DNA from 2 places in the Staphylococcus sp. FW104-15G4D genome. Region 2 is predicted to be linked to the other one. Evidence: riboswitches for the same ligand, from Rfam matches in the RefSeq annotation. Region 2 holds a riboswitch; the other holds the start of a gene.
The links. A riboswitch is a leader RNA that binds a small molecule or an ion and turns the genes downstream of it on or off. The one in region 2 is predicted to bind FMN.
Positions count from the first base shown of each region.

Region 1: it holds a riboswitch for FMN, as region 2 does, so the genes downstream of both, AC3WQX_RS04645 (ECF transporter S component) here and ribD (bifunctional diaminohydroxyphosphoribosylaminopyrimidine deaminase/5-amino-6-(5-phosphoribosylamino)uracil reductase RibD) in region 2, are expected to answer to the same signal.

Region 1 covers NZ_JBYTCH010000001.1:959,909-976,232, forward strand. Annotated here, with positions in the region: gene AC3WQX_RS04630 (RecQ family ATP-dependent DNA helicase) at 1-401, opposite strand, end outside; gene AC3WQX_RS04635 (YpbB family protein) at 388-1,350, opposite strand; gene AC3WQX_RS04640 (ferredoxin) at 1,459-1,707, shown strand; gene AC3WQX_RS04645 (ECF transporter S component) at 1,856-2,395, opposite strand; FMN riboswitch at 2,458-2,607, opposite strand; gene AC3WQX_RS04650 (ATP-binding protein) at 2,923-4,689, opposite strand; gene AC3WQX_RS04655 (response regulator transcription factor) at 4,673-5,398, opposite strand; gene AC3WQX_RS04660 (pseudouridine synthase) at 5,534-6,271, opposite strand; gene scpB (SMC-Scp complex subunit ScpB) at 6,264-6,806, opposite strand; gene AC3WQX_RS04670 (segregation and condensation protein A) at 6,799-7,530, opposite strand; gene AC3WQX_RS04675 (DUF309 domain-containing protein) at 7,628-8,161, shown strand; gene xerD (site-specific tyrosine recombinase XerD) at 8,214-9,101, opposite strand; gene fur (ferric iron uptake transcriptional regulator) at 9,190-9,639, opposite strand; gene AC3WQX_RS04690 (NUDIX domain-containing protein) at 9,744-10,286, opposite strand; gene AC3WQX_RS04695 (aldo/keto reductase) at 10,369-11,277, shown strand; gene AC3WQX_RS04700 (hypothetical protein) at 11,455-11,697, opposite strand; gene AC3WQX_RS04705 (SDR family NAD(P)-dependent oxidoreductase) at 11,752-12,507, opposite strand; gene proC (pyrroline-5-carboxylate reductase) at 12,674-13,489, shown strand; gene rnz (ribonuclease Z) at 13,547-14,467, opposite strand; gene zwf (glucose-6-phosphate dehydrogenase) at 14,876-16,324, shown strand, end outside.
Region 2 covers NZ_JBYTCH010000001.1:1,229,915-1,246,238, forward strand. Annotated here, with positions in the region: gene AC3WQX_RS05895 (rhodanese-like domain-containing protein) at 1-173, opposite strand, end outside; gene leuS (leucine--tRNA ligase) at 194-2,611, opposite strand; gene AC3WQX_RS05905 (MDR family MFS transporter) at 2,903-4,126, opposite strand; gene mnmL (tRNA modification radical SAM protein MnmL/YtqA) at 4,233-5,186, shown strand; gene mnmM (tRNA 5-(aminomethyl)-2-thiouridylate-methyltransferase MnmM) at 5,183-5,746, shown strand; gene AC3WQX_RS05920 (transcriptional regulator, SarA/Rot family) at 5,824-6,225, opposite strand; gene AC3WQX_RS05925 (alpha/beta fold hydrolase) at 6,639-7,466, opposite strand; gene AC3WQX_RS05930 (proline dehydrogenase family protein) at 7,713-8,714, shown strand; gene ribH (6,7-dimethyl-8-ribityllumazine synthase) at 8,781-9,239, opposite strand; gene AC3WQX_RS05940 (bifunctional 3,4-dihydroxy-2-butanone-4-phosphate synthase/GTP cyclohydrolase II) at 9,282-10,463, opposite strand; gene ribE (riboflavin synthase) at 10,475-11,107, opposite strand; gene ribD (bifunctional diaminohydroxyphosphoribosylaminopyrimidine deaminase/5-amino-6-(5-phosphoribosylamino)uracil reductase RibD) at 11,114-12,163, opposite strand; FMN riboswitch at 12,296-12,432, opposite strand; gene AC3WQX_RS05955 (FAD/NAD(P)-binding protein) at 12,572-14,062, opposite strand; gene sagB (peptidoglycan release complex glucosaminidase SagB) at 14,378-15,229, opposite strand; gene AC3WQX_RS05965 (hypothetical protein) at 15,545-15,763, opposite strand; gene AC3WQX_RS05970 (sigma-70 family RNA polymerase sigma factor) at 15,972-16,324, shown strand, end outside.

The DNA of each region.
Region 1 (16,324 bases), 270 kb from region 2:
TCTAAAACTATTAAACCAAAGTCTAAATGTGATATTAACTTGAAATTCTGTGGCTGTAATAGAAATTCGGGACTTAAATAAATGAATCGACTTTGTGAAATTTGATTAATATGGTTTCTCTTTTCGATTTCATCCATACCTGAATGTATATATGAGACGTGAGATTCACCATTAAGTTTCATTTGCATCACTTGATCATCCATTAAAGAAATTAACGGTGATATGACTAACGTTGGTTTCTCAATTAAATATGTAGGAAGTTGGTAACATAAACTTTTCCCGCTTCCTGTAGGTAAAATACCTAAGGTGTGCTTACCTGCTAATATGCTTTCAATAATCTCCTTTTGGCCACGTTTAAAAGTCTCAAATCCAAACCATTCTTTAAGTTTATCTTCTAACACGTAAGTCACCTCGCTCAATACCTACGATGATTAATTTTATTTGAAAATAAGTTAAGTCTTCAAATGCTTGTTTGTATTCTCTTAATCTTAGGCCTATGTGATGATCATAATATTGAATAAATTGATCAATTTGTTTTTGATTGACATAAGTGTTGTAATCATTCTGATAACCTTTAATAAATATTTCCAATACATGATCTTCAATAGTATTTATTTTAACGTTTTGATGTTCTGCTATTTCGTTCATATTCATACCGTGTAGTAATTTTTGATAACTTAGAAAAGTTTGATTTAACAACTGAGGTAAGATAATTGTTTGAGATAGTATAGGATAATTAGATTCGTCTTCAATCTCATCTAATAAATCTATCAGTTGATTCATCTCTAATTCAAATAGTTCAGATTGCTTTATATCCTCTATCAAACTAATTTGCTGACGAGTATACATAGGTTCCTCATACCCTTGTAGATAGTAATGTAGCACATTCTTATTATTGCGACGTTCTATTGCGTCGAATAGTGAATATATTTCTGATATAAATGACGCTTCTAATTGAGAGAGTTTGATATGATTATATAGCTGTTTCACTTTCTGTTGTACGTAAGTATTTTGAACTACTGGAATAAATTTAAATGTATCTTTGCGAGTATTCGATAATGTTTGGATAAGTAGTTGTATACAACTAAATGTTCGGGTTAAACTATCATATGTATATCGAGGATGCGTTTTGATATCTAATTCATGATTAAAATCATCCTTTTGTAGTATAAATCGCTCAAAAGTAGGATATTTTAAATTGGGTAAACTATGATATAATGACAAAAGTTGTTGGCTCGAAGCGTCAAAAAAAGTTTGATGAGACTTCTTGCCTATTAAAATATTATAAATACTTTTATTTGTTTTGTAGTTAAATGCATGATCAATAGCATAAGATAATATATCGTACAAATTAAACCCTCACTCTATAAAACGAATATATTGAAATGAAAAATGTCGATGTCTACAATTGTATTAGTAATACTAGTGTAGCATTTTTATCAAAGGAGGCGAATGAAAATGGCTAAATATACAATCGTTGATATGGATACTTGTATAGCATGCGGTGCATGTGGTGCAGCAGCTCCAGATATTTATGATTACGACGACGAAGGTATTGCTTTCGTAATCCTTGATGATAACCAAGGTACTGCAGAAGTGCCTGAAGAGTTATACGAAGATATGGAAGATGCACTAGAAGGTTGTCCTACTGATTCAATTAAAATTGAAGACGAACCATTTGATGGTGACGCGCTTAAATTTGAATAATAAATTGACTCGAATTCTTAATTATAATTGTTAGGAATTCGAGTTTTTATTTTTGATTACTACTTGCCTTATTTTTATTTAAGAATGATATCAAAAACGCTCTTGATACTAAGATATTTTGAGATAACTTAGTATCAAGAGCATTTATTTATTTTAAAATATTTTTTAGTCTTTTATATAGTAAAACAAAGATAATTGAAATGATGATACCTTTGATAATATTAAACGGTATTACACCGGAGACAATAACAATTTTAAGATTTTTAACGACATCTCCTAAATTAAATATCATTCCATATAATGGAAGTAATACAAAGTAATTTAAGATACTAAGTACAATAGTCATTACAATCGTACCAACTATTAGACCATAAATTAAAGTGCGTGTTGAACGTTTGTTTTTATATACATAATAAGCTGATAATAAGAAACTTGCCCCGGCTAAAAAGTTTGCTACAGGCCCAACAGGGTCTCCCATGTTAAATAAAAAGTTTAAGATATTTTTAATGAATGCGACAATAATACCTGCAATGGGACCTAATAAAAAAGTAGCAAGTAACGTTGGCACATCACTAAAATCTAACGTTAAGTATGGTGGTAAGAATGGTAGCGGAAACTTTATAAATGTTAATACAAACGCAACCGCACTTAACATACTTATAGTTATAAGACGTTTATTTTGTTGCATATTTAATTTTCTCCTTCCATTCATCTTGCTTAGAAAAGGAGGAAATTTGCACAACAAAAAACCTCCATCTTCTCCCATCCAGACTATACTGTCGGCTTCAGAATCTCACTGAATCAAGAAATAATATGACAACTACGTGTGTTATCGAATTATTTCGTCGCAGGCTTAAATTTACTGCCGGTTGGGAATTGCACCCGACCCCGAAGATGAATATTGATAATGTTTTTATTTAATTTTTATATTACACGATAAAGGTGATAAACTCAATGACTCTGCTTTCTTATTAAAAAATAAAATCGTTAGTATAAAGTACTTAGTTATTTATTATCAAAAAGATATTCGATCAATATAAAAGTGCTTCCTTTCATCAAATCATTCAATTGACCTAATTTTCTATAAATCAAAAATGAAACTTTATCGTTGATGTGAAGTTAGAACATATTAGAAACACAAAAATGCACCCCAATAGTTAGATTAAATCTCCAACTTAATGAGATGCACATCGAATTCGTATTTTAAAATTTTGTTTACTCTGCTACATAATTTTTAGGTTGAGGGAGCTTAATTATAAATGTGGTACCTTTACCGAGCTCACTTTTTACTTCAATTTGTCCACCATGTTCTTCAATAATCATCTTACAAATAAAGAGACCTAAACCAGTTCCCTGCTTACCACGTTTACGTGAGGCATCCACTTTATAGAAGCGGTCAAACACTTGTTGTAAATGTTCTGGAGCAATACCTGTACCTGTATCGCTAATATATAAAATATTATATTGCTCATCTTTACTTGCAGTTACTGCAATTGTGTCACCTGGTTGTGTATATCTTGATGCATTATCAATGAGATTAGTTAAAACTTGATCCATTCGATCCATGTCATAATCCCATAGAAGATGATCATTGCCAGAGTTAAATTCCATTGTTAATCCTAAATCGTCTGCTTGCATACGGTATTTAGCTTTCATTTTATCTAAAAGATTTTTTATTGGTTGTACTTCTTTCTCAACCGATAGACCTTCAGCATCCATTCGTGCAACATTTAATAATTCATTAACTAGACGATTTAATCGCTTAGATTCATCTAATACAACACCAAGCGAATCACGAATTTCATCTGGTTCAGTGACTATGCCATCAACGATTGATTCCGTATAACCTTGTAATAAGGAAATGGGTGTGCGTAATTCATGGGATACATTAGCGATAAAGTCTTTTTTCATTTGATCTAAATTATGTTCATTTGTCATATCACGAATAATCACTACAATACCACTTCTACCATTTGGCTGAATACGATTGATATAACTTGTGATAAAGACGTAATAACGCGTACTAATTTCTATTTCGAGAAATTCAGTTCCTTTGGATTCAAATGTTTTTTCGATTTGTTGTTCGATTGATTCTTTTGAAAAATCATCAATAAAATGGATGATATCATCAGCCATTTTATTAGAAAAGATAACGACTCTTTGATCGTTTATACCTAATACACCTTCGACCATGGAGTTTAATAAACTGTCACGAATACTTTTAGATGATGATAAAACGTCAATATGTTCTTGAATCTCGTAATTCATATTATTGAAAGCTCTTGATAAGTCGCCAATTTCATCTTTAGTAGAGACTGAAGATATTTGACTATAATCACCTTCAGAAACTTTTTGTGCTTGTGTCTTTAATTGTCTCAAGGGTTTCGTAATTCTGTTCGATAAGAAGAATGCAAATACTGTACTAGCTGCTATAAATATAATTGCAGTAATCAAAATGATAATAGTTATAGCATTATTTGTATCTTCAATAGATTTTAAGTCTTTATAAATAAACACACCACTATGCTTACTACTAGCATCTTCTTGTGGTTTCATTGGATAACCTAATAGTATATATGATTGTGTATTACCGTTATTTTTAATTGTGACGTTTTGAGTTTCAAATTCGCCGTTATTGAAGACTCTTTTAAATTTAGGGCTCTTTTTAATTTCATTGAGCATTTGAGTTTTAGTATTATTATATGATGCGTGTGGTTTATCATTAAAATTATTCATAATGATTAAACCACCAGGACCATCTACAAGTTTTTGACTGTTTTGGATAGCAAGTGATTTATTGTGAGATTTCTCAACGAGTGAACTAATTCTTTTGGCATCTTCTTTAATAGAATTTTCAGTTTCTTGCGTAAAATAATATTGAATAAAGGTAATTAAGGATACACTTAATAAAATTAAAACTGTCGCTACTATTAAGATAATAGTTAACCACAGTTTTATAACTACGCTATTTAGTCGGTTCATCACTGGCTTTGACCTCGAACTTATAGCCTACACCCCAAACAGTTTGAATCATTTGAGCTGCATCGTTAGATACACGATTTAATTTCTCTCTTAAACGTTTTACATGTGTATCTACTGTTCGCAAGTCGCCATAAAATTCATAATGCCATACTTCTTTAAGTAATTGTTCACGATCGAACACCTTATTAGGTGTCTTAGCTAGATATATGAGTAATTCATATTCTTTAGGTGTTAAATTCACTTGCTCGTTATCTGCAAGTACTCTATGTGCATCATTATCAATCACTAAATGATTGAATTCAATAATATCACGTGCATGTGGTTCGCTTTGTTCTGAGTTTGCAGATTGAGTACGTCTTAATAAAGCTTTAACTCTTAATACAACTTCTCTAGGTGAAAAAGGCTTAACAATATAGTCATCGGCACCGGATTCAAAACCTTCAACTCGGTTAGTTTCTTCTCCTTTTGCCGTAAGCATAATAATAGGTGTATCTTTGTGTTCTCTTAGTTTAGATGCGACTTCTATACCATCCATTTCTGGTAGCATTAAATCTAAAAGAATGCACGCATAGTTATTATCCATCGCAAGTTGATAAGCTTCCTTACCATCACTAGCTTCATGGATTTCAAAAGATTCTCTTTCTAAGTATAATTTAAGCAATCTTCTGATTCTGTCTTCATCATCAACGATTAAAATTTCGTTAGCCATATTACTTTTTACCTCCTACACATGCTGTTCAAATTCATTTGTTATTATAGCACAGGTTGAACATATTAAGTGACTGATAGTTAAAACTATGTGAAAAAAATCTCAATCTTATTGGTAAAAACATATTTTTTGTGTTTATTTACCATTTTCGGCTAAATGTCTTAACGTTTTCACCTCATGAGGAGTCAACACACGACCTTCTCCGGCATTTAAACCTTTCAAGTCTAAAGGACCAAATTGAATACGTGTTAATTTATTCACTTCATGACCAAAATATTCAAACATACGGCGCACTTGACGATTTCTACCTTCACTAATAGTAATTTCGACTAATGTAGTGTTTTTCTCTTTATCTTGTCTTTTTATTTTTACCTGAGCCGGTTGAGTGAAACCATCTTCTAATTCAATGCCTTGTTCTAATTCTTTAACTTGTTCTCTCATTAAATAGCCTTTTAATTTAGCAACATATTTCTTTTTAATGTGATAACGTGGATGAGTCATTAAGTTAGTGAATTCTCCGTCGTTTGTTAACAATAAAACACCTGATGTATCATAATCTAAACGTCCAACTGGATATATACGAGTTTCAATATCTTCAAAATAATCTGTCACAACTTTACGACCACGATCATCAGATACACTCGTAATAACTTGAGTAGGTTTATAAAATAAGATATACATTTTATCTTCTTGTTCTATTTTAATGCCCTCTACTTCAACTGTGTCTGAGTGAGACACTTTTGTTCCTAATTCAGTCACAACTTGTCCATTTACTTTGACTTTTCCTTCGGTTATGAGTGTTTCAGCTTTGCGTCGTGATGTATAACCACTATTCGCAATTCTTTTTTGTAGTCTCTCTAATTCTTTACTCATTTGAATCTCCTTTTTGATTAACTAAATTACTAAAGAATTCATCCATTTCAGCATCATCCTCTTCAGTCGTTGGTAATGACTCAAGACTTTCTATACCAAATACATTTAAAAATAAATCGGTAGTTATTAAATGATGACTTCTAGAATGATCGACCTCTTTAGCTTCTACTAAACCTCTAGCTATAAGTGTTTTAACAGCGCCATCGGAATTAATCCCTCTTATCATTTCTATATCGCTACGAGTGAGTGGTTGATTATAAGCGATAATAGAAAGTGTCTCCATAGCTGCCTGAGATAACTTCATTTTAGATTTTTGTTCAATAAGCTGTTCAATATAAGACGATGCGTCTTTTTTCGTTGTTAAAACATATGTTGTACCAAATTTTTGGATAACCAAACCAGGAGATTGATAGGTATCGATTAACTGGTCGAGTTCATTTTCATTCAACTCCAAAATTTCCAATAATTGCTTCTGCTCTAATCCTTCATCACCAGAAGTATATAATAAAGCCTCTAATATTCCTTGGTTATCCAATGTTGTAATTCACTCCTCTAATGATATCGATGTCCTCAAATTGATTGTTTTGATTAATATTGACGATACCAGATTTAGACATTTCTAATATAGCTAGAAAATGTGTTACTACTTGTTCTACTGGTTCGTGGAAAGTAAATAAACTAAAGAAATTAAATGATTCATGCTCTTTTAGACGATTTGTAACTTGTTCGGTTGCTTGTTGAATTGTAAATGTCTCTTTTTTAATTTCTACAGATTTAGGAGTATTGAGTTCTACTCGATTTTTAACTCTTTGATAAGCTACGATGAGTTCTGTTAAATCTATAGTCTGATTTGGATCCCATGATTCATCAGTTTCCAAATGTGATAAATCAGTAGGATACTTCGTATAATAAAGTTCTCGTTGATCTTTCATATCATTAAGTATTTCAGTATATTCTTTATAGTTTTGATATTCGATTAAACGCCCTACTAAATCTTCACGGGGATCTTCTTCAATGTCATCTTCTACACTCGTTTGAGGTAGCAATAATTTACTTTTAATCATTAAAAGTTCAGAAGCCATGACTAAATATTCACTAGCAATATTAATTTCAAGTTGATTCATCGCATGAACATATTGCATATATTGCTCAGTTAAAGCTTTCATGGGAATATCATAAATATCTATTTCAAATTTCTGTATTAAATGCAATAACAAGTCTAATGGTCCGTTAAACGCATCTAGTTTCACTTCATACATCGTATCTACCTCAATCTCGTGTTGCATCTTTAGTGCATATTTCACACAAATATTATAGCATGAATACATATAACTTTTAAATTTTGGGTGGATTGCCATGGATGACGCGTTAATTCATTTCTATTATCAATTTCATAAGCATCAACATTATTTTTTATGTCATGATATTTTAGAAGAAGCTTGGAAATTAAATCCCTCTTTCTCTAAAAATGACGCGGTAGTGAGTTTGATACTATTTGCCTCAGCTTGTTATCATTACCGCCGGGATAATATTAAAGGTGCTTTAAAGTCATATAAAAAGTCACTGTCTGTTATTAAACAAGCAAAAGATAAAACTCAATTACATTTAAATATAGATGAGTATCAAAGCATGATTTTACATCAAATAAATTCTATTAAAGATCATAATGCATTTGTACCTGTCAAACTACCTATACACACATCATTTGAGAAAGTTATTAAACGTGTATATCAAGATTATAATTTTACTCAATTTGTAATATCAGAGCCTTACATTGTTCATCATCATATAAAACGTGATCGAACAGAAGTTATACAAGCCCGTGAAGAAGCAAGACAATTACGTCGTTCACATACTCAACGGCCTTATAATACATTAAAAGACCAATAAACGTATGATAGCTACATTAAATCACTACGTTTATTGGTCTTTTAAATTACAATTAAGCTCTAGGATGAAATTGATTATACATTTTTCGAATTTGAGATTTTGATACATGTGTATATAACTGTGTCGTAGATATATCAGAATGGCCTAACATTTCCTGGACAGCCCTTAAATCAGCGCCATTTTCAAGTAGATGTGTAGCAAAGGAATGTCTTAACGTGTGAGGTGTTAATGTCTTGTTAATGTTCGCTTTAAAACCATTCTGTTTAATCATCTTCCATATACCTTGTCGTGATAAAGGTTTACCATGCATATTAAGAAATAATACATGTGTGACAGTTTGTTTTAATAATTGAGGGCGAACTGTTTCAATGTATGTAGTTAAATACTCAATAACAGCATCACCTAAAGGAACAATACGTTCTTTATTTCCTTTACCAAAAACTCTGACAAACCCCATCATTAAATTGACATCTTCGACTTCTAATTGAATAATTTCAGAAACGCGCATACCTGTAGCATATAAAAGCTCTAACATCGTCCGATCACGATAACCATTATTCTTACTCAAATCTGGTGTTTCTAATAAATCCAAAACTTCCTGAACCTCTAATACGTCAGGTAGTTTCTTTTCGTATTTTGGCGTTTCAATTAACACCGTCGGATCTTTCGCTGCATATCTTTCTCTTAATGCGAACTGATGAAAGCTTCTAATTGTAGATATAAAACGTGCGAGTGATTTTGAGGATTGACCCAAATCTATTAAATGACCTAGGCACTCCTGAATCACTTGACGATCCACGAAATCAATATGGGAAATTTTTCTTTCTTCAAGATATTCTTCATATTTTTTTAGATCCCTACGATAAGCGCCAATGGTATTACTACTCAAACCCTTCTCGATTTGAATAAAATTCAAATATTCTTCAATGATTGTATTCATATAAGCACCTCTATTGAAGCGGTGGCTTCTTTAAACTTATTAGATTGCGTTAGAATTTTTAAGTATATTTGTGAAAATAAACCCCTAATTAGCCTTTACCTTTCGCTTGGCAATCAGAACAAACGCCATGGAAAGTTAAACGATGGTCAAGTATTTTAAAGTTAAATTCATTTTCAACACGATTTTCAACTTCAGGTAGTAAATCTTCATCAATTTCATCTACCTTACCACATTCCATGCATACAAGATGATGATGGAAATGTTTAGCCCCTTCTTTACGTAAATCGAAACGAGCTACTCCGTCACCAAAGTTTATTTTATCAACGACTTTGAGTTCAGCTAACAACTCTAAGGTTCTGTATACCGTAGCTAAACCAATTTCAGGCGCTTTATCTTTCACTTTTAAATACACATCTTCAGCACTAAGATGATCTTTTTCATTCTCTATTAAAACTCTAACTGTAGCCTCTCGTTGTGGAGTTAATTTATAAGATGATTGTTGTAATTGTTGCTTCACGCGATTGAGACGTTCTTCCACGGAAGCCTCACTCCTCTACTAAGAATTATAATCATTTTAATTTAATCTATGATTCACTAAATAAAATATCAATATTCTCAATAAAAAGCAAGAGTTTACGCTAGTTATTTAGAATGATTATAATTTAATAATAAGTGCTGTAGAGCGATAATTGTTTTAGCATCCTCGAGTTCCTTGTTTTTTAACATAGATTTTACATTCTCAATAGATACCTTATGTAGTTCTACAAATTCGTCATCATCTAAATTCATTTCACCTTCAGACAACTGATCTGTAAAATAAATTGATAATTTCTCACTTGAAAAACCTGGAGATCCATACATATCTGTTACAAATTCTAGATTTGAAGCAATATATCCTGTCTCCTCTTGTAATTCACGTTTCGCAGCTTCTTCACGCTCTTCACCTTTTTCAAGTTTGCCTGCTGGTATTTCAAGCAAAGGTTTTTCAGCTGGCTTTCTAAATTGTTTAACTAATAGGACTTCGTCTTCAGGTGTTACTGCACACACTGCTACGGCACCATTATGATAAACTAATTCACGTTTAGATGTACTGCCGTCGGGTAATTCAACATCATGTAGTTCTAGGTCAATAATTTTTCCATTGTAAATGACTGTGCGGTCAATAGTTTTTTCGTTTAATCTCATATGTAAACACGTCCCTTTTATTTATATTTATAAATTGATAAACTGAATGCGTCAGTTAAAGTGTATCGAAAGGAGAATGGACATGCAAAAAAATATTTTAAAAAGTGGCATCGAAATTTCTGAACTTGGTTTGGGTTGCATGAGTTTAGGTACAGATTTTAATAAAGCGCAACCTATCATTGAAAGTGCAATCGAACAGGGTATTACATATTTTGATACTGCAGATATGTATGATCAAGGAATTAATGAGGAAATTGTAGGAAAAGCTTTAAAGAAATATCAAAATCGTGATGACATCGTAATCGGTACGAAAGTCGGCAATCGACTAACTGACGATGGAAACGTAACATGGGATCCCTCTAAGAAACACATTAAAGAAGGTGTGAAAGGATCTTTAAAACGTTTAGGACTAGACCGTTTAGATTTATATCAATTGCATGGTGGAACAATTGATGATCCACTAGATGAAACTATCGGTGCTTTTGATGAATTAAAACAAGAAGGTATTATTAGAGCTTATGGTATTTCATCCATCCGTCCAAACGTTATTGATTACTATTTAAAACATAGTCAAATCGAAACTTTAATGTCTCAATTTAATTTAATAGATAATAGACCTGAAAGTCTTTTAGATACTATTCATGAGCAACAAGTTAAAGTGTTAGCGCGTGGACCAGTGTTTAAGGGATTATTAACCTCTAATAGTGTCGACGCATTAGATAAAAAGTTTAAAGATGGTATTTTTGAATATACTCGTGATGAGTTAGGTGAAACCATTGCATCAGTTAAAGAAATTGAAAGTAATTTAAGTGCCCTTTCATTTAAATATTTAACTTCTCATGATGCTCTTGGTTCAATCATCGTCGGCGCAAGTAGTGTAGAACAATTAGAAGAAAATGTGCGTAACTATTATAAGGATGTAAGTTTAGATCAAATTAAATCTGCGCGTGAACGTGTGAAGAATTTAGAATATACTCAACATCTAAAATAATGTATAAGAGAGTTTAAAATATAAAAGCTTTAAGATGATTTCAACTTACTGAAATGGTCTTAAAGCTTTTTTTGCTTACTCTGAAGCGAGAGTAGTATGAGTAGTCTCATTATAGATTTCTTGAAACCAATAAACATTCTTAATAAAAGCCACCCATCTCAAAATAAGTTTCGGTCATTAAAATTGTTTGATGTAAACATGGGTCTTTTGTGTCGTTTTTACATTCACTTCTATTCCAAGAATCTGCTGTTGGATTACAAGTTGATGAAACTTTGCCTCAATATATTCAATTTCAGCATCACTGAGCGTGTTATAAAATTCAGTTCCAACTAAATATTCTAAAGTAAAACTTCTATTAATTGGTAGTCGTTTAGAATTAGCGATTGCTTTATTAATAATACCATCAATGCTACATATCATTTTTAGCCCACCCTTTTAAAAGGACTTATAGCAAGCCTGCTTCATAATTAATCACTATTCTTTGTTTTTAAATAAATTCGGTAAACAATTTTCCAGTGTTCTCGGTGCAAGGTGATATAATTTTAAAATATTATGCATCCACCCAGGTTGATTGATTTCTTTTTTATTCTTTAAAATTCCTAAAATGATGCGCTCGGCAAGTTGCTCAGCATCAATCATTATAAGTTTATATTTATTAAAAAAAGCAAGTGACGGGTCTGCCTTTTTATGAAATGGTGTATCGATAGGTCCAGGATGTACTGCCATAATATGAAATTCAGGTTCTTCTAATCTCAATGCGTTAAGAACGGCAGTCAATGCAGCTTTTGAAGCGCCATAGTGTGCCGCGTTAGCTTGCGTAACAAAGGCCGCTTGACTTGAAATGCCGATAATATGTGCATGTTTTACTAACTTTGGTCGTAGAATTTGGTACATTAAATTAAAACTTACGAGATTAACGTCATATGTTTCAATGACTTCGTCTAAAGTATGGTTATTAATGGATTTAAAATAACCTAAACCTGAACTGTATATGAAACCATTGACTGGCGCTTTTATTTTTTCTGAGAGTTGGTAAATATCTTCTCGTTGTTGTAAGTCACATTGAATGACATTTATATTTTTAGAATGACTTCTGAAATCAATTTGATTAAATTTAGAAATGTTTCTAGCTAAAACAGTGACATGAGCGCCTCTTTTAAGAAGTTGGTGAACGAGGGATAATCCAAGACCACTTGTTCCTCCTGTCACGATATAATGTTGTCCTATCATATTTAACATCCTTTTTGTACTAACAATGCATTTTATAAGGAAAATGAAGTAATATCATGCGTTTATACGAGTTATATTACTTCTTATAGATATGTGTTACTATGTATTTATAATCTTAAGGCAATATAAATGATTAATCAAAAGAGATGAAGGTGATGTGGTTAAAATGAAACTTGTATTCTATGGTGCAGGTAATATGGCACAAGCTATTTTTACAGGAATTATTAATTCTAATAATTTAGATCCCAATGACATTTATTTAACAAATAAATCAAATGAACAAGCTCTGAAAGATTTCGCGGAAAGATTGGGAGTTAATTATAGTTATGACGATAAAGAATTATTGAAAAATGCTGACTACGTTTTTCTTGGAACGAAGCCACATGATTTTGAAGCATTAGCAGAAAGAATTAAAGATGATATTACTGATGATAATCGCTTTATTTCTATTATGGCTGGCCTATCGATTGATTATATTAGACAGCTATTAGATACGAATAACCCATTAGCACGTATTATGCCAAATACTAATGCGCAAGTGGGACATTCTGTAACAGGAATTAGCTTTTCAAATAATTTTGGACCTAAATCTAAAGATGAAGTTAATGAATTAATTAACGCATTTGGATCGGTTATAGAGGTTTCTGAAGATCATTTACATCAAGTGACTGCGATTACAGGTAGTGGTCCTGCATTTTTATATCATGTATTTGAGCAGTATGTAAAGGCAGGTACTGAACTAGGATTAGAAAGAGATCAAGTAGAAGAATCTATTCGTAATTTAATCATCGGGACAAGCAAGATGATAGAACGCTCTGATTTAAGTATGGAACAATTAAGGAAGAATATTACTTCTAAAGGTGGAACTACTCAAGCAGGCTTAGATGCCCTATCTCAATACGATATTGTATCAATGTTTGAAGACTGTTTAAGTTCTGCTGTTAATCGTAGTGTAGAATTATCAAATAAAGAATCTGAATAAATAAGCTAAAACGCTTTTTCCCTTTCCCGGCTTAAAGGGTAAGGAAAAAAGCGTTTTTTATATTTTATATGTCTCGAAATCTTTAACGAAATAAAATTGTGGAATCTGAGATTGATTGTTAATTTCTTTATAAATAGATTCTACATCTTCTAAGTTGTATCGATTGCTAATATGAGTAATAAGACTTTTACCAACATTAGCGTTCTTAATCAATTGAAAAACATCATCTATGTGGCTGTGATGATAATTGTTGGCAAGTGTCTTTTCCCCTTCTATATAAGTAGCTTCGTGTACCATGACATCTGCATTTTTAGCTAATACATATTCATTATCACAAGGTTTCGTATCTCCAAATATAGCAATGATTGGGCCAGGTTTCGCTTCTCCTTTAAAGTCATCAGATTGGTATATCAAACCATTATGTTCAAATGTATCTTGTATTTTTACTTCTTGATATTTTGGACCAGGTTCTAACCCAATGGCTTTTAGAGCTTCCACATTAATTGTTCCTGGTGTGGTTGGTGCTTCTATACGATAGCCATAAGATGTAATACCATGATTTAACACTTCTGCTTGTACCGTAAAACCCTCATGATGATATGTAAATTGTTGATTAATTTCAATATATGTAATTGGGTAATTAAGATGTGATTCCGATAACTTTAAAGACGTTTCAATATAATTTTGAATTCCTTTAGGACCAATTAGAGTTAAAGGTTTATTTTCTCCGCCTTGGAAGGAGCGACTTGTAAGTAATCCAGGAAGACCAAATATATGATCGCCATGCATATGAGTAATAAAGATGTGATCAACTTTTCCTAACTTTATTGAATGATGTAGGATTTGGTGTTGCGTTCCCTCGCCAACGTCAAATAACCATACTGAATTTGAATATGGTTCTAAATTTAAAGCGATGGATTGTGTGTTTCTCTCTTTAGTCGGTAATCCTGCACTCGTACCGAAAAATGTAACTTCCATGCATGATCCTCCTTTTCTTTCATATATTCTATCATATGTCATCATATTTTCTATATGAAGAAATAAAATATAATCAATACATTGTGTTTAATCCTTATACTTGCTAATCACTTATATGTATTTGTATGGTAAAGATATATGGTTAAATAGGATATAATCATGATATGATTTTGTTAACATTAAAACAATGTACTTCATAGTGTTAGTGCTATTGGAATAATCATTTTCGAAAAAAATAAATTGTGCTTAATTTCAAGCATATTTGATGACCATAAGTAATGATTATCATATAATATAATAATCTAGTATAATGATATATTTATTAAAAATGAAAGCATTGATACTAATATAAATCGGTGAGTCAATTGATATTCATCATATATCTATTTAAGAATTGAGGTTTTGATCTTGAGTACTAAAAGTAAACACATCCCTTGTTTAATAACAATATTCGGTGCCACTGGTGACCTTAGTCACAGAAAGCTATTCCCTTCTATATTTCATTTGTTCCAACAAGATAATTTAGATGAGCATATTGCTATCATTGGTATAGGTCGTCGTGATTATTCAAATGAGGAGTTTCGTGATCAAGTTAAATCATCAATTCAGAAACATGTTAAAGACACGAATAGAATTGATGAATTTATGAATCATGTCTTCTATCATAAGACGGATGTAAGTGATGAAAGAAGTTATGAATCCTTACTACAATTTAGCAATCAATTGGATAAAGAATTAGGTTTACAAGGTAATCGTTTATTCTATTTAGCGATGGCACCTCAATTCTTTGGAGTTATCTCTGATTTCTTAAAATCATCTGGCCTTACTAATACAAAAGGTTTTAAACGATTAGTGATTGAGAAACCATTTGGTAGTGATTTAAAATCAGCAGAATCATTAAATAACCAAATTAGACGTTCATTTAAAGAAGAAGAAATTTATCGTATTGATCATTATTTAGGTAAAGATATGGTGCAAAACATTGAAGTACTACGCTTTGCGAATGCCATGTTCGAACCCCTATGGAACAACAAATACATTTCTAATATTCAAGTAACGTCTTCAGAAATTTTAGGTGTTGAAGATCGTGGTGGTTATTATGAATCAAGCGGTGCTTTAAAAGATATGGTGCAAAATCACATGCTACAAATGGTTGCCTTATTAGCGATGGAAGCACCTATTAGCTTGAACAGTGAAGACATTCGTGCTGAAAAAGTTAAAGTTCTTAAATCATTACGTCAATTTAAACCTGAAGAAGTTAGAAAGAACTTCGTACGAGGTCAATATGGTAAAGGAACTATAGAAGGTAAAGAAGTTAAGTCTTATCGTGAAGAAGATCGTGTGGCCGAGGATTCTAATACACCTACATTTGTATCAGGAAAATTAACAATTGATAACTTTAGATGGGCTGGTGTCCCTTTCTACATTAGAACTGGTAAACGCATGAAATCGAAATCGATTCAAGTTGTTGTTGAATTTAAAGAGGTTCCTATGAACTTGTATTATGAAACAGATAAATTATTAGATTCTAATTTACTAGTCATTAATATTCAACCTAATGAAGGCGTTTCGTTACATTTAAACGCTAAGAAAAATATTCAAGGCATCGATACTGAACCAGTTCAATTATCTTATGCTATGAGTGCACAAGATAAAATGAATACGGTTGATGCATATGAGAACTTGTTATTTGATTGTCTTAAAGGTGATGCTACTAACTTTACGCATTGGGAAGAATTGAAATCAACTTGGAAATTTGTAGACGCTATTCAAGATGAGTGGACTATGGTTGAACCATGCTTCCCTAACTATGAAGCGGGTACTAATGGCCCTCTTGAAAGTGATTTATTATTAAGT
Region 2 (16,324 bases):
GTTTCGTCTTTATTAAACTCATTTAAGTTATCAGGAATTTGATCCATTGGAATCGTTTTAGCTCCAGGAATAACACCCATAGCTGTTTCTTCATCATTTCTAACATCTACGATATTAACTGGATTAGAATCCAACACTTTTTTCTTTAGTTCATCTACTGTAATTGATTCCATTAATAATCTCTCCTTAATATTTATTTAGCAACAATGTTAACTAATTTTTGAGGTACTGCGATAATTTTTTTAATCTCTTTACCTTCGATACTCATTTTAACATTATCATTAGCCAAAGCTAAATCTTGCATTTCCTCTTTTGATAAATCTTTTGGAATATTTAATTTAGCACGGACTTTGCCATTAACCTGAACTACAATTTCAACTTCATCGTCAACAAGTAGACTTTCATCAAATGTAGGCCATGGTTGATAAGTTATAGTTTCATTATGACCTAGTTTACTCCATAATTCTTCACCAATATGAGGAGCAATTGGCGCTAACATTTTTACAAAACCTTCAATATAAGGTTTATAAATTTCATTAGCTTTATAACAATCGTTAATAAATACCATTAATTGACTGATTGCAGTATTAAAGCTAAGCGCATCGAAATCTTCAGTAACTTTTTTAACTGTTTGATTGTAAACTTTGTCTAATGATTTATCATTAGACTCTACAATCTTGTTATTTACTGAGCCATCTTCAGTAACGATAAGTCTCCATACACGATCAAGGAATCTTCTTGAACCATCTAAGCCGTTTTCACTCCATGCAATTGCTGCATCAAGTGGCCCCATAAACATTTCATATAAACGCAGTGTATCGGCACCATGAGATGATACGATATCATCAGGATTAATAACGTTTCCTTTTGATTTACTCATTTTTTCATTACCTTCACCGAGAATCATTCCTTGGTTATATAATTTTTGGAATGGTTCTTTTGTAGGAACTACACCTAAATCATAAAGTACTTTATGCCAGAATCTTGCATATAATAGATGAAGTACTGCGTGTTCTACCCCACCAATATATAAATCAACTGGTAGCCAGTGCTTTAATTTTTCAGGGTCAGCAATCATATTTTCATTATCTGGATCAATATAACGTAAGTAATACCAACAACTACCTGCCCACTGAGGCATTGTATTCGTTTCACGACGTCCTTTCATGCCTGTCTTTTCATCAATCACATTTACAAATTCATCAATATTAGCTAAAGGAGATTCTCCAGTGCCAGAAGGTTTAATTTCACTAGTTTCTGGTAGTAATAAAGGTAATTCTTCTTCAGGCACAGTTGTCATTGAACCGTCTTCCCAATGAATAATTGGAATTGGTTCACCCCAGTAACGCTGTCTGCTAAATAACCAATCGCGCAGTTTGTAGTTAACTTTTTTCTCACCAGCGCCTTTATCTTCTAATAACTCAATTGCTTTACTAATGGCAGCTTCATTTTCAAGACCATTGAGTTCACCTGAATTAACGTGCTCACCTTCACCAGTGTATGCTTCTAGTTGAACATCTCCGCCTTTGATGACTTCAATGATTGGTAAATCAAATTTCTTTGCAAATTCATGATCACGTTCATCATGTCCAGGAACCGCCATAACTGCACCAGTTCCATATGTTGATAGTACATAATCAGCAATCCAAATTGGTAATTTCTCACCAGAAAGAGGATTAATTGCATATGCACCTGTGAAAACGCCTGTTTTTCCTTTAGCTAAATCAGTACGTTCTAAATCTGATTTCTTAGAAGCTTCTTCTTGATAAGCTTTGACTTCTTCTTGTTTGTCTTCAGAAGTAATGCTATTAACAAGTGAATGTTCAGGACTTAATACTAAGAATGACGTACCAAAAATTGTATCAGGACGTGTTGTGAAGACATCAATTTTATTATCAGTGTCCTCAACATTAAAGGATACTTTCGCACCTTCAGAACGACCTATCCAATTACGTTGCATATCTTTAATTGATTCAGGCCAATCTAAGTCATCTAAATCTTCTAATAAACGATCTGCATATTCAGTAATTTTTAGTACCCATTGTTTCATTGGTTTACGATAAACTGGGTGTCCACCACGCTCTGAAACGCCATCAACGACTTCTTCGTTTGATAAAACTGTACCTAAAGCTGGGCACCAATTCACCGCAACCTCATCAACATATGCTAAACCTTTATTATAAAGTTGAATGAAAATCCATTGTGTCCATTTGTAATATTCTGGATCAGTGGTATTTACTTCTCGATCCCAATCATAACTAAAACCTAATTCTTGAATTTGACGTTTAAATGTTTGTACGTTTTTCTTAGTAAATTCACGAGGGTCATTTCCAGTATCTAACGCATATTGTTCAGCAGGTAGACCAAAGGCATCCCATCCCATAGGATGTAGCACATTATATCCTTGCATACGCTTATATCTTGAAACAATATCAGTAGCTGTGTATCCCTCAGGATGTCCTACGTGTAATCCTGCACCAGATGGATAAGGAAACATGTCTAACGCATAAAATTTCTTTTGACCTAAATTGTCACTTGTTTTAAATGTTTTATTGTCTGCCCAATAATCTTGCCATTTTTTTTCAATTTCCTTGTGATTGTAATTCAACACATTTCCTCCTATTTCATAAAAAAGACACCTCTACTATTGTGTGTATAAAGGGACGACAGTGTTGCCGCGTTACCACCCTTATTCGCTTATCAAGCGCACTTCATTAAAATAGTTAGAGATGTCTCATTAAATTCATTTAATTATTGGAAACGATTTAGTCCTTAACACTAGTTCTCACCACTACTAGTTCTCTGTAGAAAAGCCTCTAAATGCTTCTTTCTATTCATTTTTAATCTTATGTTATCAAACGTATTATTGCAAGTAGTTAGAGCTATTTCTTCCATATTATATTTATTTAGAAGCTTTTGATTTTCTTCTCTTACGTCTTCTAGGTATAGGGGTTTCATTTTTATCTTTAGGCAAACCTCTATCAAAGATGCTTAGGAAAATGAGTCCGAAGCAAAGTAATACTATCATTCCTACAAACATCATACTCATATTCATTGCATCTACGAGTACACCACCAATAAACGGTCCAAAGGCTTTACCAACTGTAGAAGCAGAGTTTACAAAGCCTTGGTATTGACCCTGTTTACCTTCAGGTGCAAGTTTATTGGCAATAGTAGGAACTGCAGGCCATACAAACATTTCACCAAATGTAAGAATAACCATACCTACAACGAAAATAGCAAAGTGATGCGCAAAACTTGTAACAAGGAAAGAACTCATAAAGATTAAAATACCAACGAACATTTGATGTTTTAAGTTCCCTCTTAAAATTACAATAATTGGTCGAATAAGTGGTTGTGCTACTAAAATCATAATACCGTTTATTGTCCAAAGCACACTATATTGAGACATAGAGATATTGATTGATTGAGTAAAGGATGCAATTGTTGTTTCCCATTGAATATAGGCGATCCAACAAATAGCAAACATCGCACATACCAACATCATTGCTGTAAAACGTTTTCTATTTTCTTTACTTTTTAAATCAACTGCATCTTGATGCTTAACTTTAGCATGAATTTCCAAATTAAATTGTGTAATTGCAACAAGAGCAAATAAAACATACATAACTAAATTAGCTAGAAAAATAAAATTAAAGCTAAATTCAGCAACAAATCCTCCAAGTGCTGCGCCCAATGCAACACCTATATTTTGTGCTAAATAAATGGCATTAAATGTTTGTCGTCCCCCATTTGGCCATACTGCTCCGGCCATAGCATAAATTGCTGGGACAATCATACCGCCACCAAAACCTAATAACACGAGCCAAATTGCATACCATGGCCAACCATGAAATAGATTTAACAGCGTAGTACTGCACAAACATGTAATAGTACCTATAAGTATGGTTTTATAACCACCAAGTTTATCAAATAAGGTGCCCCCTAGTAAGTTACCAACAACCATGCCAAATGAATTAATCATTAAGACAATACCAGCAATTGTAAGACTTTTATGAAGTTCTTCCTTCATATAAATAGTGTTTAAAGGCCACAAAAAACTGGCGCCAGTGATATTTAAGGCCATGCCAATAACTAGCCACCAAACTGATTTAGGTATATTCATATCTTGAGTCCCTCTCTTTATGTTTTTCTCAATCTACAATAGACACTATAACACTAAAATATGTTAAAATCTGTACTTAGAACTAAAATAGAAAGGAAAATGTATTATGGGTAATTTTTTCCCGTATGCTTTTGAAAATAAACGATATCACACATGGAATTATCATTTAAAAAATAAATTTGGACGAAAAATATTTAAAGTTGCTTTAGACGGTGGATTTGACTGCCCTAATAGAGATGGTACTGTCGCACATGGAGGTTGTACTTTTTGCTCAGCTGCAGGAAGTGGTGACTTTGCTGGTAACAGAGCTGATCCCATTGAAGTACAATTCCAACAGATTAAAGAAAGAATGCATGAAAAATGGAGCGAAGGACAATACATTGCTTACTTCCAAGCCTTCACTAACACGCATGCGCCTGTAGAAGTGCTGAAAGAAAAATATGAACCAGTACTTAAAGAAGAAGGTGTTGTCGGTTTATCCATAGCCACACGTCCTGACTGTTTACCTGATGACGTAGTAGAATACTTAGCTGAGCTTAATGAACGAACTTATCTTTGGGTTGAGTTAGGCTTACAAACTGTTCATCAAACTACTTCTGATTTAATTAACCGTGCACATGACATGCAAACGTATTATGAAGGCGTAGCGAAATTACGTAAACATAACATTAATGTATGTACTCACATCATCAATGGTTTACCAGGCGAAGATTACGATATGATGATGGAGACTGCTAAAGAAGTTGCGCAAATGGATGTTCAAGGCATTAAAATTCACTTACTTCATTTATTAAAAGGAACACCAATGGTAAAACAATATGAAAAAGGCATGTTAGAATTCATGAGTCAAGAAGACTATACAAATTTAGTATGTGATCAACTTGAGGTCATTCCTCCTGAAATGATTGTTCATCGTATTACGGGTGATGGCCCTATCGATTTAATGGTTGGACCAATGTGGAGTGTAAATAAATGGGAAGTCCTAAATGAAATTGATAATGAATTAGAACGTAGAGGCTCTTATCAAGGGAAAAAATTTGAGCAGAAGGTTAAATCATGAAAATCGAGCGTATTCTCCCCTTCTCAAAGTCATTGATTGATAGTCATGTTTGTGAGAGTAGTATCGTCATTGATGCTACTTGTGGAAATGGTAATGATACGCTATATCTTGCTGAAAAAGTCACTAATGGGTTTGTTTATGGATTTGATATTCAGAAAGAAGCGATAGATAATACTCAACTCAAAGTAAGTGATTTTAACAATGTTTCTTTAATTCAAGACAGTCATGAAAATGTAAAACAACACGTCTTAGAAAGACACCTAAATCTCATTGATTGCGCGATATTCAATTTAGGTTATTTACCCAAAGGTGATAAATCAATAGTTACTAAACCGGATTCAACTATTAAAGCTATTGAGGAAATATTTGATATGATGCGTGTCGAAGGTATTATTATTCTAGTTATTTATCATGGACATGATGAGGGTAAATTGGAGCGAGACGCACTTTTAAAATATCTTAAAGAACTTGATCAACAGAAAGCGCATGTTTTACAGTATCAATTTATTAATCAAAAAAATAATGCACCTTTCATATGTGCAATCGAAAAAAGAATATAAATATATAAAAGATCTTATTCTCACTTTTGAATTAAGCGTAGAATAAGATCTCTTTTAATAATAAAATATAAGACTAGTTAAACAGCTAAAATTGATTTTAAACTATTTTGCATTGGTTCTGATTTACTTCTAATTGATTGTCCAATAAAGTTAAGTAAATCTTCTTTTTGGGAATTGAGTTTCTCATTATAATGAATAATTACAGTTCGTTCATCATCTTGAGGTCTTTCTTTATAAATCCATTCAAGATTAACCAAGTTGTTGTACGTTCTTGTACGTTTATATGGCTTAATGTGAACGAATTTATCCATTTGTTTAAGAGTCATTGAACCTTCTTCCCAAAGTGTAAGTAAAATTAAAACTTCTTCTTTAGACATTTTATACTCTTTTTTGATTGTATCAAAAATCGAGTTAATGTCAGAAAGTAATGCCTCTAATTGCAAAATTCCATGTACTCTCTCTTTTTCACTTTTAGTCAAAATTAACATCTCCCAAATAAAATAACTGTTAATATTTTTCTAAGTTAACCGGTTCTCCCTTAATAATTAAAACCGGTTAAATTAAAAAAATATCTAATTTTCCCTATTATTTAATTGAATGTGTTAATTTAAAATCAAATTTAGTGCCTTTGATTAGAACTAGACTAGAAGCATTAGTACATATAATAAAACATCCCAAATAATAATATAATTTCAGTTCAACTTCTAGTCTCAATACATATTAAAATTATATTATTTATACAAACAAAATATATCAAGTTCCTAATTAAAATGCAATGTTTTTGTTAAATATCTCTATTAAAATTGTAAATTGTTTTTAGTTACAATAAAATGATATTTTGAATTAAACATTCTAATAAAAAGAGCTTACATTACGCAAGCTCTTTCTTAACCTAAATATCTTCTATTTCTTCCTCTTTAACCACAAACCCCATAGTGTTAACACTATTATTTAAAAAAGTAAGAACATATCTCATAACTTGATCTCTCTCGGGTTCATTATGAATTTCATGATATAAACCATTCCAAGCCTTAAAGTACAATTCATTACTAGCTAATTTATCTTTAAGTTCTATGATAGCATCAGTTTCTAAAATTTTATCTTCAGTTCCATACATGATAAGCGCTGGTAATGGTTTAATATCTTTAATATGATCCATTGTCTCTTTCATTTTTTCAACGATTAAGTTATACCAACGATACGTTACTTTCTTCAACATGAGACCATCATTATCTGTTTCGTCAATAATTTCATCATTTCGAGTTAAATCTTGTGAAGAGATGCCCACTTTGAACCTAGTATCCTTGGACATCTTACCTAAATTAGAGATAATTTTATTCTTTCGACCTTTACCAGTTTTTCTAAGTTCTAGCATAGGAGACAATAGCATTACACCTTCAATAGGTAATTCAGCCTTTTCTAAGAGATTTAAGACAATTAAACCACCTAAACCAACACCTAAAACAAAGGTAGGAATTTTATATTCATTGGCTATTTTGATCCATTCTAATAAATTTTCATGATATGTATTAAAGTCATCGATTTGACCTTTATTTGCTCGTGAGGTTTGTCCCTGTCCAGGCAAGTCTCCCATAATAACATGATAACCATTTCTTCGTAACATGGTAATAACGTATGCATATCGTCCAGTATGTTCTAAAATATTATGAGCAATGACCACGACGCCTTTTGCGTCATTTTCTGTTTCCCACTTCCACATTCTAAGACTGCCCCTTTTTATTTATTCTTTAATAGTACAATTATATCAAAACAAACATATTTATTACCATTTTTAGCATAACTTTCACTTAAAATTAATGTAATTGTAGATATTACCACCTTGAATATAAAGTATAAAACTACTCTATTAGTGTTTTAATGCGTTATGTAAACGCTTTCTCAAACATTAGTTTCGTGATACACTATTTTTAAACATTAATGTATCAATGTATTGGAGGTATTACATATGTCACTTTTCCGAGATTTTTTTATCGCATTATCTAATAATACTTATTTAAATGAAACTGCTAAAAAGGTTGGCCCTAGAATGGGGGCTAATAAAGTAGTAGCTGGAAATACTATTCCTCAACTAATTGAAAAAATTCAATATCTAAATGAATATAGAATTGCGGTCACTGTTGACTGTTTAGGCGAATTTGTTGAAACTAAAGAAGAAAGTTTACATGCAAAACAACAAATTTTAGAAATTATTGAAGCAATTCAATATTTTAATGTTGAGGCACACATGTCAGTTAAAATCAGCCAATTAGGCAGTGAATTTGATTTAGATCTTGCTTATGAGAATATGCGTGAAATACTTCTTAAAGCAGATGAGTGTGGCAAAATGCACATTAACATTGATACTGAGAAATATCATAGTTTACAACAGATACAACATGTACTTGATAAACTTAAAGGAGAATTTAAAAATGTCGGTACGGTAGTTCAAGCATACTTATATGAGGCTGAAGATTTAATTGATAAATACCCAGACTTACGATTGCGATTAGTTAAAGGTGCTTATAAAGAAGATGAAACTATCGCTTATCAAACCAAAGAAGACATTGATTCCAATTATATTAAAATTATAGAGAAAAGACTTTTAAACGCACGTAATTATACATCAATTGCGACTCATGATGATCAAATCATTAGTCATGTTAAACAATTTATGAAGAAAAATCACATTGAAAAAGATCAAATGGAATTTCAAATGTTATACGGCTTTCGTTCTGATCTTGCTCAATCCATTGCCAATGAAGGCTATCATTTTACAGTTTATGTTCCTTTTGGAGATGATTGGTTCGCTTACTTCATGAGAAGATTAGCTGAAAGACCTCAGAACCTGTCACTTGCATTTAAAGAATTTTCAAACCCTAAAGCACTTAAAAGGATAGCCCTCTACGGCAGCGTGGCCACAGGCTTAGCCTCTACCCTAGCCATAGCAACCAAACTACTCAAGAGGTAACAAACCAAACGACACGGAGAAGTAAACTACGCACCATTATCACTTCTCCGTGTCGCTTTGCTTTGTCTATATTTGTTTGATTAGGTTAGCCATTTCAATTGCGCTTACTGCTGCTTCAGAACCTTTGTTCCCTGCTTTTGTACCCGCTCTCTCAACAGCTTGTTCAATACTTTCGGTTGTTAAAATACCAAAAATAACTGGTACCTCTGATACTTCATTTGCCTTAGAAACACCTTTTGCAACTTCATTACAAACGTAATCATAATGAGAAGTAGCCCCTCTAATAACACATCCAAGTGTAATTACTGCGTCATAGTCACCTTTTCGAGCTAATTTCTTAGCAACTAATGGAATTTCAAAAGCACCCGGTACATATGCAACATCAATTTGTTCTTCTTCGACCTCATGACGAATTAATGTATCTTTCGCACCTTCTAATAAACGACCTGTAATAAAATCATTAAATCTGCTTACTACAATTGCAACTTTTAAATTTTTACCTACTAATTTACCTTCAAAATTCATATTTTATGTCCTCCTTAATGTGTTTACATACTCAATTCACAATTAAATTAAGTGACCCATTTTCGACTTTTTCGTCTCCATATATTTATGATTATATGCAGTCTCAGGAACAATTAATTCAATTCTATCTTCAATGTTAATACCATATTCTTTTAATCCTTCAAATTTTTTAGGATTATTACTTAATAAGTTAACTTTTTCAACGTTAAAATATTTTAAAATTTGAGCAGCTATATTATAGTCTCTTAAATCTTCATCAAATCCTAAAGCGAGGTTTGCAGTTACGGTATCATAACCTTTTTCAATCAATTCATAAGCTCGTAATTTATTCATCAATCCTATACCTCGTCCTTCTTGTGGTAGATATATAATCATACCACCGTGTTCATCGATGTATTTCATTGATGCTTCAAGTTGAGCACCACAATCACATCTTTGACTGTGGAATATATCACCAGTTAGACATGAAGAGTGTATACGAACATTTTCATTTGAACGAATTGATCCTTTAGCAATCACTACAATTTCTTCATCACTTAAGTCAGTTGTAAAACCGTACATATCAAATTTTCCATAATCTGTCGGCATATTAACTTTAGCATTTAACTTCACATGTGACTCAGATTGCTTACGATATTCAATTAAACTTTCAATCGTAATCATTTTTAAGTTATGGCGTTCCTTGAAACTTTGTAAGTCTTCACCTCTAGCCATTGTTCCATCATCATTCATAATTTCACATATCACACCTGCTGGTTTAGCTCCAGTTAATTTTGCTAAGTCTACAGCCGCTTCTGTGTGACCATTACGTTCTAGTACACCATTATCTTTAGCAATTAATGGGAATAAATGACCAGGGCGATTGAAGTCTTCGGCATTAGCATGATGATCTATAAGTGCTCTTGCTGTCATTGTTCTCTCATAGGCACTAATACCTGTAGTCGTATTTTTATGATCTACACTCACGGTGAAATGTGTACCATAAGCATCAGTATTATGCGGTTCCATAGCATTTAGCTCTAACCTTTTAGCAATTGAAGTATCTAAAGGTGCACATATGAGACCACGTCCTTCTTTTGCCATAAAATTAATCGTATCGTCAGCCATCCATTCAGTAACTGCGATAAGGTCACCTTCATTTTCTCTGTCTTCATCGTCTACTACAATGATACTTTCACCTTTTCGCAAAGCTTCTATAGCTAACTCAACTGTATCAAATTGCATATAAATTCCTCCTAAAAACCAAATGCACGCAATTTATCTTCTGTTAGTTTAGATTTTTGATGATTCATGATATTTTCCACATATTTAAAAAGTACATCTGTTTCTAAGTGAACTGCATCGCCCACTTTTTTATCTGATAAAATTGTAGACTTACGCGTCTCTGGAATAAGATGAATATCAAATGTGGTTTCATGAAGATCAAAGACTGTTAAACTTACGCCATCAACAGTGATAGAACCTTGTTGTACCATTTGATTTAAAACATTTTTTGAAGTTTTGATTGAAATTATTTTTGAGTTAGCTGATTCATTAACTTTAGAAATCGTTCCAAGTTCATCAACATGTCCAAGAACAAAATGTCCACCGAATCTGCCATTACCACTCATCGCTCTCTCAAGATTTACTTCAGCCTGACGTTGTAAATCGGCTAGGTAGGTCTTATTTTCAGTACCTTTAATCACTTGGACTGAGAAAGCTGTATCATTAAAATCAATCACCGTTAAACATGCGCCGTTTACACTTATAGAATCACCGATATGCATATCTTCAAGAATGCGATTCGCTTTAATTTCTAAAGTTCTCACTGATTTCTCAGAACGCACTTGTTGAACGATACCAATTTCTTCAACGATACCTGTAAACATAGGCATTCACTTCTTTCGTAGTTTCAATTTTAAATTTTGATTAATTAACTTGGAATAAACAATTTCAAATTGAGTTGCTTCAGGTAAATCAATGACTTGATCAGTTTTGTAAAATTGATGTTTACCTGAACCACCTATTAATTTCGGGGCTAAATAAAGAATGAGTTCATCTAAATGATGAGATTGGAGAAATTGTGAAGTAACATTTGGACCTGCCTCGACTAGCAGTTTTCCAATACCTCTTTGATATAAATCTTTTAATATAGCTGTACTATCGCATTTTTCTAAACAAATAATTTCTATATGTTTATCATTACTTTGATTTTTTAAATTTTCATTTTCAGTATAAATCCAAATAGGTGAAGCAGTATCTGCAAATAGCTGTTGCTCAAAATCAATTTGTCCTGACTTTGATAGAATAACTCTAATTGGATGCTTACCATCCTGAACTCTAGTCGTATACAATGGATCATCAGCGTCTATCGTTTTTCTACCTGTTAATACAGCATCATGCTCGTGACGCAACTTATAAACATCTTCTTTAACTTCTTTATTAGTTATCCATTTACTCTCATCAGAATCAGTGGCTTGTTTGCCATCTAAACTTGATGAAACTTTAACAGTTAACTCTGGAATGCTATTTCTTTTAGCAGTAAAGAAGTCTTTATAAAGTTCAGCGGCATTCTCATTAAATTGAAATTCAACTTCAATACCAGCTTCTTTAAGTATTTCATCACCCTTAGAAGCTAAGGTAGTGTCTTTTACCGCATAGATAACCTTACGAATACCAAATTCAATAATTTTATTTACGCAAGGTGGTGTAGAACCATGATGAGTACAAGGTTCTAAAGAAACGTATATAGTTGCATCTTTAGCATTTTCTCCCGCCATATCTAATGCTTGTACTTCTGCGTGTTTATCACCCTTTTTCAAATGGGCGCCTAGACCGACAATTCTACCATCTTTAACCACTACAGAACCAACCGGCGGATTTATACCAGTTTGACCATCAACCATTTGAGCAAGTTGAATGGCATAATTCATAAATCGACTCAATTTATCACCTCAACAAAATAAAAAAACCTTACACCAATTTAATTAGGCATAAGGAGATTGATAATATATCTTTAAATAAGCATATTTGTTTACTATAAGACATAGTCCTACAAATTTGCTTGTCGAGTAATTATATTCTTTCTCCCATCCAGACTTTCACTGTCGGCTCTAGATTCTCACTAGATCAGCCACCAATATTATTAAATATTAGCAGGTCGCAGGCTTAATTTACTGCCGGTTGGGAATTACACCCTGCCCCGAAAGAATTATATGAAATTGTTATTGGTTAATTGAGTGATGTAGTTAATAACTACAAATAAAATCTTACTATAATTGATTTCAAAACTCAATTTAATAGCATCAATCAAATTTTATTTATTAGTGGAATTTTATCCGTTAGTCGATAATTTACCTATTTTTTTCCATTTCTTTTTGCGTCAAATATAAGTGAGATACTGTATTCACTACTTGATCAACAATCATCTTCACACCATTACGTAATTTGTTAACACCATTTGTCATTTGACCAATGGCAATGACGTTCGTCAACGTACCATATCTTGGACTAATGACTTGATTGGTTTCAGGAATAATTTGAATGCCACCCATAGGATGTCTTTGTACAATTTGACGATTTTCAAGATTTAACATCAATTGATCATCTTCATCTAATTGTCCGAGGTGTGTTTTAGATCCTGTTGCATTAATCACTACATCAAATAATTCAGTTTCTTGATCTTCATTATTAAATTTTAAATAAAATTGATTATTGTCATGTTGAATATCTTCTAAATCTTTCTTTATTTCAAGATATCCTTCTTCAATTAACTGTATAAGTAACTTTGCAGTTCTAGGAGGCATAGGGTTTGAATTTAATTGAATCATTTTTGAGTATTTTTGATTAAATAATTCTTGATCTCTTAAACTTAAACTATTCCAAATCCAATCTAAATTCTCTTTCAAATGCTCAATGATACTTTGAAATACTCCCATTTCTGTTTCATTATTTAAATCAAATTGTAAATCTTTAATATGGTGACCAGTTCTTCTATTCACTAATCTTTGAAAATCAATTTCATAATCCTCACACTCTTTTAAAAACAAAGCAACTGCCTTATCTATAGGCACATTACCGTAATTATTTTCCTTAATTCCATTAAAATGATCTTTAGTTAAATGAGTAAATTGTATATCTATCATTTTACCTCTTACACTAGGTAAAGAGGCTGAACGACTTGTCATTGTTATCGGCAAATTAGGATGATGTGCAGCAACATATCTCACTGCATCTAAACTCGCTAACCCAGTACCTATAATAGCAATCCTATCTGAATCATCTACATGATCTAATGTATTATATGTTGGATATGGTGTTTGGATGTATCCTTTTTTACCTTTCAAATGATAAGGATCGTGATAACTAAACGTACCAAACGTTAAAAATAAATAATCATATTCTCGCCATTCTTTATCATCTTCACATGTACATACATAATACTTTAACTTTGTATCATCCACATTTGAGTTAGTAAAGATTTCCTGAACTTTATCATTAATAATTGTTAGATTCTCGTATTGTTGGTCGTATCGAGAAAGATGTGACTTCATATAATGTCCAAAAACAAACCTTGGTAAGTACTGTGGATTAGGAAAATCAAATTCGGTTTGTTGTTGATACCATTTCCAAAATTCTTCATCATCATCTAGATTTAAACTCATTTTTTTTGAGGGCATATTTATTAATAATTCACTACTGTCATTCTGAAATGGTACACCTTGCCCCATATTTTTTGCATCGTCGTACACATCCACTTTAAGTTTGGAAAAATCTTCATGTTTAACAAGTTGTCGTAAAACACTGACACCAGCTGTTCCCATACCGATTATTGCCACACGCATATTCATCATCCTTCTATTTATGTATTCAGTTATTATACCAATTAATGTGAAAGCTTAAAAAATATATACCTTATAAACATATCCTTTACTAATTACTTTTAATCTTATATAGATATGCTAAAATCATTTTGTCGAGGTGAAATAATGAAACTACTAACAAAAATATTAATTGTATTTATCATTCTGTTCACATGGTTATCCAGTAAAAATAAAGCAAAATAACTTAAATTAAACCCTCTATAAACTTTTGCACTACTCACAAAAAAAGCATCGCTATCGAGAAAATTCTCAAAATAGCGATGCTTTTTTTAAATTCTATTTTTGATGTTCTTTATCATCTTTGTATACATATAATTTAAAGTATTTACCTTCAGTCTTCATGTTCTTGTAGAAATCTGCAATAATGCTTGCATTACTTTCAGCCCATTTAATATCTGTTGCATATTGATGTTCACCAGGATTCTTAGGGTTCCATCTCATACTATACAGCGTGTCTTGATCTTCATGAGATAAGAAATGTTTGTGAATGAAATCAGCACCACCATATATAGCTTTCTGTGGAGTATCCCAACCATGTTTCTTAGCGTATTCTGCACCTGTTTTAACAGGATCACTGTCTAATGCACCTACACCATAAAAGTTATAATATTTTTTGCCGTCGATTTCTACACCTTTAGACAATTCACTTTTAGCTGAACCTGTCTCTAAAAGCGCATGAGAGATGAGATAAACTTCATTAACATGTTTAGCTTTAGCTGCATTTAAAAAGTCATCAGTATGTTCTAATAATACTGGTCTATCAAATAAAATACGTTTAATTCTGTTTTTATCTATACCTTGATATTTTGATAAATCTAAAAATTGATATTTTTGTTTATCATTATCAATGAATTCACTACTATCCATAGCTGTTTTAATTTCAGCATCTGATGCATCACGCCATGAATCATTATTTTTATTAGATACCTGTTGACTCGTATAGTTATGTATTTGTTTCTTTGCTGCTTTATCTAGAGTTTTATCGATTTTAATTACTTTCTTTTCTGACTTTACATGTTTAAAGAATATTTGATCAGAGATCATTGAAAAGAAAATAACAGCAGCAACAACAAATACTATTAGCAATCCTATAATAGCTAAGATAGAGCCCTTTTTGTGCTTAATCATAGTCACACCTCTTAGGTCATTGTTGTTAAACTATTCAGTTTCATTACGATAATAAAGTTTAACATTATTAATTCAGATTCACAATTTTATATTGGTAATGTTACAAATTCATAAATAAATAGTAATAAAAATGAAACTAAAAAATAAAAATAGAGGTTTCACTTCTTCATCATTTTTTATTACTCGATAATAAATGAGTGTCTACATCTAATAATAGAACGTAAAACTAGCAATAAATCTCTATTATTAAGGGTATTAATCATGAGAAAAAACGTTAAATGATGATAAGCAACCTCGATTTTTATATTATATGAATTAAGACTTTTTATATTCCATCATAACAAAACTAGCCGCTTGTGAACGATTTTTATAATAATACTGATTTAAATCAATTGTCCCTTCAATTTCACCATCACGATACTTCATTTCATTAGTAAAATTATTTATCATGACGAAATCAGAACGATCTCTAATTACGTCTAAATCATCGTTACGTGCGAAAAAGTGCTCTAAATTTAAGTGTGCGTAATCCATATTAACCTCCCTTAGTGCATACCAAATTTATTTATGTTGAATTATCATTTTAATGTCAATTTTATGCTTTTTTATTTGAGTTTTAATAAGTCTATGCTTACTATTTAACACCTTATTGGAAAATTACGCAAATGATAATTTTTATAAAGTAAGTTATCTTCTTTTTATCCGGAAATAATATTTATGTACATAAATAGGAGTGCATATTTTGGAATTTGAAGAAGTTTATAAAAACTATAATAAAATTATTCATTATTTGTTAAATCACTATCACATCACTTATAATTATGATGAATTTTATCAACTCTTACTTATTAAAATGTGGCAACTCTCTCTAAATTACGATGAACAAAAATCAACCTCGATAAGTACATACCTCTTCACGAGATTGAAATATCATTTAATAGACCATTTTAGGAAAGAAAATAATAGATCCAATCAAATCACTCTTGATGCCCATCTTCACAATTCTTATGATTCTACAATTCTCCTCAATGATTTTAACTTAGTGTTAGAAGACTTCTCTGATCAACTCAAACCACAAGAAGCGCAATGGCTGCG